3 regions of the Rhizobium changzhiense genome follow, and region 2 is predicted to be linked to each of the others. Evidence: riboswitches for the same ligand, from Rfam matches in the RefSeq annotation. Region 2 holds a riboswitch; each other region holds the start of a gene.

Region 1 (3,271 bases), 160 kb from region 2:
ACCTGCGGCGAGATCATCGCCAACAGCCCGACGATGATGCCGCCGAGAGCCGGGCGGAAGGGTGGGGCGATCGAGCTCTTGCGCGCCAGCTCCTCGACAAAGGCGACGCCCTGCATGATCAGGATGCCCACACCGGCGCAGAAAGCACCGAGCAGCAGCGCCGGGATATAATCGGCCGGCACGACCGAGCCGAAGCTGCCGATATCGATGGTGAAATCGCTGCCGGCGAGCAGCCTTGCGATCAGGGTGGAGACAAGGGCAGAGACGACGACCGGGGTCAGCGAGACGATCGTATAGGTGCCGATGATCAGCTCGAAAGCATAGAAGGCGCCGGTCAACGGCGCGTTGAAGGCGGCGGCGATGGCGCCCGCCGCGCCGCAGCCGACGAGGGTGCGCAGGTCCGAGCGGCGAAGCTGCAGCTTCAGACCGAATTTGGAAGCGAGTCCGGCGGCAAGCTGGGTATAGCCGGCCTCCAGGCCGACCGAGGCGCCGAAACCGTTGGAGATCAGGTTTTGCACGGCAACGATGATGCTGTCGGTCAGGGACAGGCGGCCGCCATGCAGCGCATTGGCCTCAATTGGGTCGACCATCGGCTTCTTGCGCCGTTTCGCCAGCACGAAAAGCAGCAGGCCGAGCAGGGCGCCGCCGATGACGGGGGCGGTGAGCAGCAGCAGCTTGTTGTCGATCTCGGACGAGCTCAACCTTTCGCTGTCGGCGATGCCGAAGACCAGCTGATGCAGCTCGTTGGAGACGTAGCTCATGCCGGTGACGGCGAGACCCGAGATGACGCCGACGACGGCGCCCGCCAGCGACAGGCCGACCTCGCTGCGCCGGGTCAGAGCCCGCAGGCGTCCCGGATCGAAGAATACACGCAGCGCACGAAAACGGCGCCGATCCAATTTCATAAGCATGGCTAGACAACTAGGCGGGGAGAGGCCCGGTCAAGGGCAGAGATGGTCGCGCAGTCCGCTTGCGATGCAATTGCGGCGAAAAGCCGGCGGTTTGAATAAATTTCGGTGACGTAAGTCTCTGATAAATGACGATATTTTAGGTAGGGTAAGTCGTGTTTGGGTGGTCACGCCGCAGGGCCAGCCATCGGGCGGCCGCCAAGGCCGGTTGACTTCATCCCTGCGCTTGCCTAACCATCCCGATAACGGATGGTCGACTGACCATCCTGACATAACGGATGGTTCCGGATCGGTGTAGCGCCCTTCCGGATGAAGAGGGAATGTGACGGGGCGGACCCAAGCCGGGCGCCTTCATCACAGCCGACCCCGCGACTGTAGAGCGGTCAGGGTCTTCCATCCGGCATCAGGCCCTTCCGGCCGGCGGCTTGCAATCATGCAAGCGGGCGGGATGGGCGACATGCCGGAAAAGCCACTGGATATGCATGGTGATCAACCGGGGTCGGACGCCTCTCAAGTCTACGAATCGTCCACCTTTTCACTGATGCAGCCGGGAAGGCGAGGATGATCCGCTGGCGCGATCAGGGCGACCGGTTTCCGGTCTGCCCCGATCGCGGCCGATAACCGCGAGCCAGGAGACCTGCCATGCGTGCCGGGCGAGAAGCCCACACCTGGGCACTATGCCCGTTGCCAGCACGGAGGTTGTCTTGGCTGAACGATTGAATTCGGCGCGGCCTGGTGCGGCGCACGCCACGCCTCCAAGCAGCGCTGCAAGAGGAATGTTTTCGGCCGCTTTTGTCGAATGCTGGGTACCCCCCTCTGTCCTGCCGGACATCTCCCCCACAAGGAGGGAGATCGGCAAGCAGCACGACCGTCGTCCTACATCAATTGTTTGGAGAAAAGCTCTCGGCGATTCAATCTCCCCCCCTGTGGGGGAGATGTCCGGCAGGACAGAGGGGGGTGTCACACCCTCATTAGCCGAGAAAGGTGCATTCGGAACAGGCCACGGCTACGCCCTCTCCCTGAGGGGCGTTTGAGTATGGCCGCCACCTTCATCCTCGGCGGCGCCCGCTCCGGCAAATCCCGTTTCGCCGAATCCCTCGTCACGGCAACCGGCCTCGACCGCCACTATCTCGCGACCGGCCGCGCCTGGGACGAGGAGATGCAGGCGCGCATCGTCCAGCACAAGGCCGATCGGGGTCCGTCCTGGACAACGCATGAAGAGCCGATCGATCTCGTCGGCAAGCTCACTGCCATCGACGGCGAAGGGCGCATCGTGCTGATCGATTGCCTGACGCTCTGGGTCACCAATCTGATGATCGAGGAGCGCGACATGGCGGCGGAATTTGCCGCGCTTGCCGATTTCCTGTCCGCCGCGAAGGCGCGGCTCGTTTTCGTTTCCAACGAGGTCGGTCTCGGCATCGTGCCGGATAATCGCATGGCGCGGGATTTTCGCGATCATGCCGGCCGGCTGCACCAATCGATCGCGGCGAAAGCCACTGAGGTCTATTTCATCGCGGCAGGCCTGCCGCTGAAAATGAAGGGTTAAGTTAATGAAGATTCCCGCAACCGTGATCACCGGCTTCCTCGGTGCCGGCAAGACGACGATGATCCGCAACCTGCTCACCAATGCCGGCGGCAAGAAGATTGCGCTGATTATCAACGAGTTCGGCGATCTTGGCGTCGACGGCGACGTGCTGAAGGGCTGCGGTGCGGAGAATTGCACCGAGGACGACATCATCGAACTCACCAACGGCTGCATCTGCTGCACCGTCGCCGACGACTTCATTCCGACGATGACGAAGCTGCTCGAGCGCGAACAGCGGCCCGACCATATCGTCATCGAGACTTCCGGTCTCGCCCTGCCGCAGCCGCTGGTCGCCGCCTTCAACTGGCCCGACATTCGCACCCAGGTGACCGTCGACGGCGTCATCACGGTGGTCGACAGCGCGGCTGTTGCCGCTGGCCGCTTTGCCGACGATCATGATGCCGTCGACGCGCGCCGTGCCGAAGATGAATCGCTCGATCACGAAAGCCCGATCGAGGAACTGTTCGAGGATCAGCTCACCTGCGCCGATCTCATCGTGCTCAACAAGACAGACTTGATCGACGCTGCCGGCCTTATCAGGGTGCGCAACGAGGTCGCCTCCCGCACGGCGCGCAAACCCGTGATGATCGAAGCGAGGAATGGCGAGGTGTCGGCCGGCATCCTGCTCGGCCTCGGCATCGGCACGGAGGACGATGTCGCCAATCGCAAGTCGCATCACGAGCTGGAGCATGAAGACGGTGCGCCGCACGACCATGATGAATTCGACAGCTTCGTCGTCGATCTCGGCCCGGTTGCCGATCCCGCCGGCTTTATCGAG
Region 2 (3,271 bases):
CATCTGTTCCCGAGCGCCCCTATGATCCGACGCAGAACCGCGTCCGTCAGGTCGGTCCGCAGTTTCTGGCCGGCGATCAAGGCTCGATCGACCTCGCCAACCCGGCAACGCCGGGCCCGCAGCCGCAACAGCAGCAGTGATTGAACAGCTGGAACAGCGGCGGCGGAACCATAGCGACGTTGTGCCAGGGTGCATGAGATGCGGCGATGTCACGTGAACATTCGGCGGGATGTGAATGCGGGTCGCTTGAGCATGGTCAGTAGGTCGTACGACCGCCGCTCAGGTCGAACGTCGATGCGGTCGTGAAGGAATTCTCTTCGGAGAGCAGCCAGACGACCATCGAAGCGATCTCACCAAGTTCAACGAAACGATCGCGCGGAATGCGGACGCGCATATATTCGATAAACTCGGGTGTCAGCCCGTCCAATATAGGTGTCTTTGCGGTGGTCGGCGTTACCGCGTTCACGGCGATTCCCGTCTTTGCGAGTTCCTTGCCAAGAGACTTGGTGAAGCCCAGCACACCAGCTTTCGCTGCGCTGTAGGCGGCGATGTTCGGATTTCCTTCCTTGCCCGCAACCGAGGAGATGTTCACGATCCGCCCGTAGTCGCGCTTTAACATGACTGGAACGACGTGCCGGCAACAATTGAAGGTTCCCGTGAGGCAGACATCGATGACGTCTTTCCACTCGCTGACATCGTATTCGATCGCGGGCTTTACCGGACCGGTAATCCCGGCGGAATTGACGAGCCCGTCGATACGGCCAAAAATCTCTTCGGTCGTCGCCGCCGCGTTTTTCACTGATACGGGATCTGCGACGTTGACGCCGAAAGCGACCGTACCGGATCCGAGAGCGGAAGCGCTGTCCTTCGCCAGGTTTTCGTTCAGGTCCCAGATGGCCACCTTGCCACCAGACTGGATGACGCGCTCTGCGATAGCATAGCCGATGCCGCGCGCACCGCCTGTGATCACGATGATCCGCTCCTTCAAGTCGATCATGTTCATTGGGCCGTTATCCTCCGATTGAGCCGCAGATAGCCGAATATCTAGTTCCGGGATTTCGCTTTCAGCGTATCGATATGAAGGTCAGGAATAAAGATATCACTCGGCCTCGCACGGCGTCGGCGATACCGGCATCGAAAGATCGCGACGCGCTTTAGGTGTTCAGTCCCCATCCATCGTAGAAGACGAGTTCATCGAGCGGCAGCCGCTGCCGCCAGCCTTTGACGGAGAGTTCCGGCTCGTCATAGAGGCGATCGACGAAACCGGCACAGAGCCAGGCGACCACCTCGATATGCTCGGGTATGCCGAGAATTGTTCTCAGGTCGCCGTCGCGAAAAATGCTGACCCAGCCGATGCCGACCCCTTCCGCCCGCGCCGCAAGCCAGAGATTCTGGATGGCGCAGACTGTGGAATAGCTATCCATCCTGGAATTGTGCGTGCGCCCCAGCACGACGCTGCCGCTGCGGGTGGGATCGCAGGTCACGCATATGCCGAGCGGCGCCTCGACGATACCTTCAAGCTTGAGGGCGCGGTAGGCCTGCCGCCGCTCGCCGGCAAACATCAGCGCCGCCTCGTCGTTGGCGCTCGCGAAGGCATCCCGGACGCGCGTCCGGACAGCGGCACTTTTCACCAGAATGAAATTCCACGGCTGCATGAAGCCGACGGAGGGTGCATGATGGGCTGCCGTCAGCAGCCGCCGCACAAGGTCATCCGGCAAGGGATCGGGCAGGAACTGGCTGCGAACGTCGCGCCGCGTCATGATCGCATGATAGACGGCCTCGCGTTCGGCCAAGGAAAAACCGGACGCCGCCGAAAGGGCATCCTCATCAAAGGGTCGCATCGTCAAATCCCCAACAACGCAACCGCTCCGCCGTCCGCGCGGATCGGTCTATCTAGTCAGGCCGGTCTTCTGACTCGGCGTCATCCGTCTGCCGCAGCCTTCCCGGCGAGAAGCCAGTGGCGAGATGAAGCGGCAAACGTAGGCCTTACAGCGTTGGGCACGTTCCGGCCTTGCACCGGATTCCCGATTCTCCCGCCTTACCGGCGGGCACCTGACGGCGCATCTATTTCAGCAAACCGGCGCGGCGGCAAGCCGCGAACCAGATGGTTGATTCTAGCCGCGCGCCAAGCGGTGCCATCTGTCTCTTTTCTTCGGCCGAGGCGTAGGGAACACGGACGCGCGACCTACCTCTTCTCCCCAGCGGGGCGAGGCAGATCTCCAATGGGCGTGATAGCGAAATAACACGCGTGTGCTCCGACATCCCTTCTACTTTATGATTTATTCACATATCAAATACACACTGCGTTTTGCGCGTTTTGGGTCGCTATCAGGACATGGGCATGAGCGCTCGTGATGTGACCGTCAGCGTCGATGCCCGTATTGAGACGCCGGTCGGGAACATGTCCGACTGAGCCGCAATTCTAGGCCGCCGCGGAATGTTCCAATTTTTGAAAACGATGCCTCTGACAGCCAAGCTGGCGGCGATTATCGTTGCCGTCAACCTCTGCGGCATTTCCGCTTTCGCCACCTATACGTGGATGTACGAAACCCGGGCATTGATCGATGGCGCCAAGGCCAACTGGTCCAAGGATGCGGAGCAGTTTGCCTCGCTAGCCGCCGGCGGCGTGAAATGGGGGAAGGCGAACGCCGTTCGCGAGGCTTATTCGCTCTATCGCGACGACCCCTCGCTCGATCTTGTGCAATTCGCCGCATTCAACGCGGAGCCTGCCGCCGTCGACACCTGGACACGGGACGGCATCAACGGTCTGCCCGCACCGGCGGATCTGGCGAAAGGCCTGAGTGCGAAGCCGGAAAAGACGACCATCGATGACGGCGGGTTATCTGCCGGCGTGGTGACGATTACCGCGCCGCTCCCGCTGGACAAGTCAGGCAAGATCACCGGTTATATCGTCACCAACTGGTCCGTCGAAAAAATCGCTTCCGAAGTCAAGCAGAAGGTTCTCGTTTCGCTGCTCACGCAGTTCGTGATCACCGCCTTGGCCGTCATCGCCTTCCTTCTTGCCATGCGCAGCCTCGTTGGCCGGCCGATCCGGATCATCAGCGAACGGATCAGCGCCTTGCAGAAAGGCGATCTGGCTTCTCCCGTCACCTACAAGGAAAATGGCGACGAGATCGGCTTTCTGGCGCGTGCCTTGGAAGTTTTCCGCCACGAGGCGATTGCGAAGGTCGAAAGGGAGCAGGCCGCTGCCGAGCAGAGCGCTTCGCTCGATGCCGAACGGGCGCGCAATGCATTATTCACGGAAGAGGCC
Region 3 (3,271 bases), 360 kb from region 2:
TATTGCGCGTCGGCGTGGCCTTGATTTGCGGCTTTCTCAAGCCACATGCGGCCTTCCTGCGCGCTTTGCGCAACTCCGTCCCCCATGAGATACAGGCCCGCCACGAGGAATTGCGCGTCGACATGACCTTGTTCGGCCGCTTTCCCGATCCATCTTGCGCCTTCTGCTTTATCGCGGGTGACACCTTCACCGCGTGCGGTCATGTGGCCCAATTCAAATTGTGCTTGCGCATCGCCTTTCTCGGCTGCTTGGCGAATTGCGTCTATCCTTGCGGCGGCGAGATCGGCGCTATCCGGATTGCTCATTGCTACATCAAACCTCGTTGAAATCGGTGGCGCCAAAGCTATGTCGGGCGCCAGCCTTCCGCAATCCGTCGTGACGCAGATCCGGCAACGACTACGCCCGCGGATGCCCCAGCGCTTTTTCCAGCACGCCAGGCGGCAGCTTCTGCGCGAGGGCATCGCCAAGCTTTGCCTCGAGGTCGCGCAATTTGCCGTCGAGCGAGGGGAGACCCAAGGGGCCGAAGGCTTCGATGTAACGATCGGCGTCACCCTTTGCCAGGAATTCGACCAGGATGTTGCCTTCGACCCAGAGCTTGACGATCCGGAAGAGGCCGGTTTCCACCTGCTCGGCGCGCCAACCTTCGCCGATGGCGACAGCCTCGATCGCGGCGGCATCCACTGCCGCGCTGACCAGTACATGGGCGGTCACCGGCTCGAAGGTGGCGGGGCGCTGGCGGATACCGAGCGGCGCGTCCGGATCGAAGACTGCGGTGGCGGGCAGGATCTCGAGGAAGGAGCCTTGCGTATCGCCTGATACGACGAGCCAGGCACTATATGGAAAGGGCGGGGTCGGCGGCCGCAGCGCGGTCGCCTCCATAAGTTCCGCCAGCACGCGGGCGACGCGACCGGGATCGCGCGCGCCGAACGACATGTGATGAATCATCGCGCGTCTCCTTCCATTGTTGCCGGCTGGCGGCCCTCGGGTCCGCGGGAAAGCCGGCGGGCATCATCGATCAGGGCCTGCACGGCCCATTGCGCGGCCTTCGCGGCTTCAGCGCCCGACAGGCTCCAGTTATCTTTCATGCTCTCCCATCCCGAAGCCGAGCAGAGGGCTGTCACAGCGGCGAGCAGATGCTGGGCATCTTCTGAGGGAATCGTCCCGGTGACATCGCGCAGCGCGATCGAAAACTTCTCGCGCCGCGCTTTGGCATGGGCGAGCCGCACCGCGCGGCCATGGGGATTGTGCAGCATGGCTCTCACCAGCGGCTCGTCGCGGTCGAAGGCAGAAAAGAGCTCGGGAATATGCGCCACCACTTGCTCAGGCGAAGCCGGCAGCGCCGGCACGGAGATCAGCGCATTGACCCAGTGCCAGAACGCGCCGAGCAGCGTCTCCTTGTTGGCGAAATAGCGATAGAGCGTGCGCTGCGGCACGCCGGACTGGCGGGCGACAAGATCGAAGGTGACCTCGTCGCTACCGGCGCGCAACAGGGCGGCAAGACCTTCCATGATGCGGTCCTGCGTGATGGTCGCCAACTCTTCGCGGGCCGTGGGGCGAGGCGGTGTCACTTTATTCATGGCAGTATTAATGCCATAATGGCAGCATTACTGTCAAGCGTCTTTTGGCAACCGGCGGTTTGCGCGGTGAAGGCGACTGAAGCCTATTTATCGGTGAGGCGGCACAATGGGCGGGGAATAGTTATTGACGCCGGGTGGGCAGGCGACGTAATTGGGCGCGACGGTTCCCTGAAGATGACTCCAAGGGGATTAATAGGGAACACGGTGAGGACGACCCAGCAGGGACCGAGACCGTGGCTGCCCCCGCAACTGTAAGCGGATTGTCGATCATCTCAGGAGTGGCCAGCGACTGGCCATCTCTGAAGGGCTCATGGCCCTGCCACTGCGAGATATCGCGGGAAGGAGGATGAAACGACGGATATCCGCAAGCCAGGAGACCTGCCGTCAATCACGATCCAATCAACCGGGCGGGGATGCCCGGACAAGGAAGAGATATGATTGACCTGCTGAACCTTCGCCGAATTCGGGCATGCATCCGTCTCGATTGGGCCTCCTGCGGCTAGTGCACGCCTAAGCGTGCTTTCGGTCCGCGCACATGCGCGGAACAGCCGTGATTTTTCCCTTCATCGAGGTTTTCCATGCGCCAGATTCTCGCCACCATAACATTCGCCTTCGGGCTCGCCGGCCTTGCGGCACCCAGCCTTGCCGCGACCCGATATCCGTTGACCATCACCAATTGCGGCCAGCAGGTGACATTCCAGAAGGCGCCCGCCAGGATCGTTTCAATCGGCCAGGGCATGACCGAAGTACTCTTCTCGCTCGGCCTTGCCGACAAGATCATTGGTACGGCCGTCTGGGTCGGACCTATCCTGCCGCAATATGCCGAGGCCAACAGCAAGATCAAACGTCTCGCCGACAATGATCCGAGCTTCGAATCCGTCGTCGGGCAGGAGCCGGACCTGGTGACGGCCGAGTTCGAATGGCATGTCGGCGCCCAGGGGTCCGTCGGCAAGCGGGAGCAGTTCAAGGATCTCGGGATCAATACCTATCTCGCGCCGGCCGATTGCGTCGCCAAGGTCAACACCGATGGCGGCGACGGCGTGCGTCGGGAACTGTTCACGATGGAGCTGATCTACCGAGAGATCGCCGAGCTCTCGGAGGTGTTCGACGTGAAGGAGCGCGGCGATGCGCTGATTTCCGAGCTGAAGGAGCGCGAGGCGGATGCCGTCGCTTCGATATCGGGCGCCTCGGGCAAGATCCTGCCCGTCGTCTTCTGGTTCTCCAGCAAGGAGGTCAACGGCGACGCCTTCATTGCCGGCAAGAACAGCGCGCCTGCCTATATCCTGAAGACGATCGGTGCGAAGAACGTCGTCACCACGGAAGAGGAATGGCCGCTGGTCGGTTGGGAAACCATCGCCCAGGCGAACCCTGCCGTGATCGTGCTCGCAACCATGGACCGCCGCCGTTACGCCGCTGACGATCCCAAGGTCAAGGTCGATTTCCTCGAAAACGATCCTGTGACCAAGGAACTGGACGCGGTCAAAAACAAACACTTCGTGATGATGGACGCGCTGTCGATGAACCCGACGATCCGCACGATCGACGGTATCGAGACATTGGCGAACGGCATCAAGTCCTTCGGCCTGGCGCAGTGAAGGCAATGTCGCTCAGGCAACAGGGATGGTGGGCGCTTGGCGCGCTCACCATTGCGGCACTTCTCCTGCTCGTGATGATGATCAGTCTTGCCGTTTCCA

Evidence for each region. A riboswitch is a leader RNA that binds a small molecule or an ion and turns the genes downstream of it on or off. The one in region 2 is predicted to bind cobalamin.
Region 1: linked by a shared signal. The riboswitch ahead of cobU (bifunctional adenosylcobinamide kinase/adenosylcobinamide-phosphate guanylyltransferase) and the one ahead of bluB (5,6-dimethylbenzimidazole synthase) in region 2 are both predicted to bind cobalamin.
Region 3: linked by a shared signal. The riboswitch ahead of G9X68_RS14605 (ABC transporter substrate-binding protein) and the one ahead of bluB (5,6-dimethylbenzimidazole synthase) in region 2 are both predicted to bind cobalamin.

What each region holds. Positions count from the first base shown of each region.
Region 1 covers NZ_JABFCQ010000002.1:863,972-867,242, reverse strand. The annotation lists gene G9X68_RS13620 (chloride channel protein) at 1-911, opposite strand, end outside; cobalamin riboswitch at 1,171-1,567, shown strand; gene cobU (bifunctional adenosylcobinamide kinase/adenosylcobinamide-phosphate guanylyltransferase) at 1,945-2,454, shown strand; gene cobW (cobalamin biosynthesis protein CobW) at 2,459-3,271, shown strand, end outside.
Region 2 covers NZ_JABFCQ010000002.1:707,974-711,244, forward strand. The annotation lists gene G9X68_RS12835 (DUF2865 domain-containing protein) at 1-140, shown strand, start outside; gene G9X68_RS12840 (SDR family NAD(P)-dependent oxidoreductase) at 257-1,003, opposite strand; gene bluB (5,6-dimethylbenzimidazole synthase) at 1,155-1,841, opposite strand; cobalamin riboswitch at 1,884-2,071, opposite strand; gene G9X68_RS12850 (methyl-accepting chemotaxis protein) at 2,438-3,271, shown strand, end outside.
Region 3 covers NZ_JABFCQ010000002.1:1,064,635-1,067,905, reverse strand. The annotation lists gene G9X68_RS14620 (tetratricopeptide repeat protein) at 1-305, opposite strand, end outside; gene G9X68_RS14615 (hypothetical protein) at 397-945, opposite strand; gene G9X68_RS14610 (TetR/AcrR family transcriptional regulator) at 942-1,577, opposite strand; cobalamin riboswitch at 1,722-1,977, shown strand; gene G9X68_RS14605 (ABC transporter substrate-binding protein) at 2,156-3,172, shown strand; gene G9X68_RS14600 (FecCD family ABC transporter permease) at 3,178-3,271, shown strand, end outside.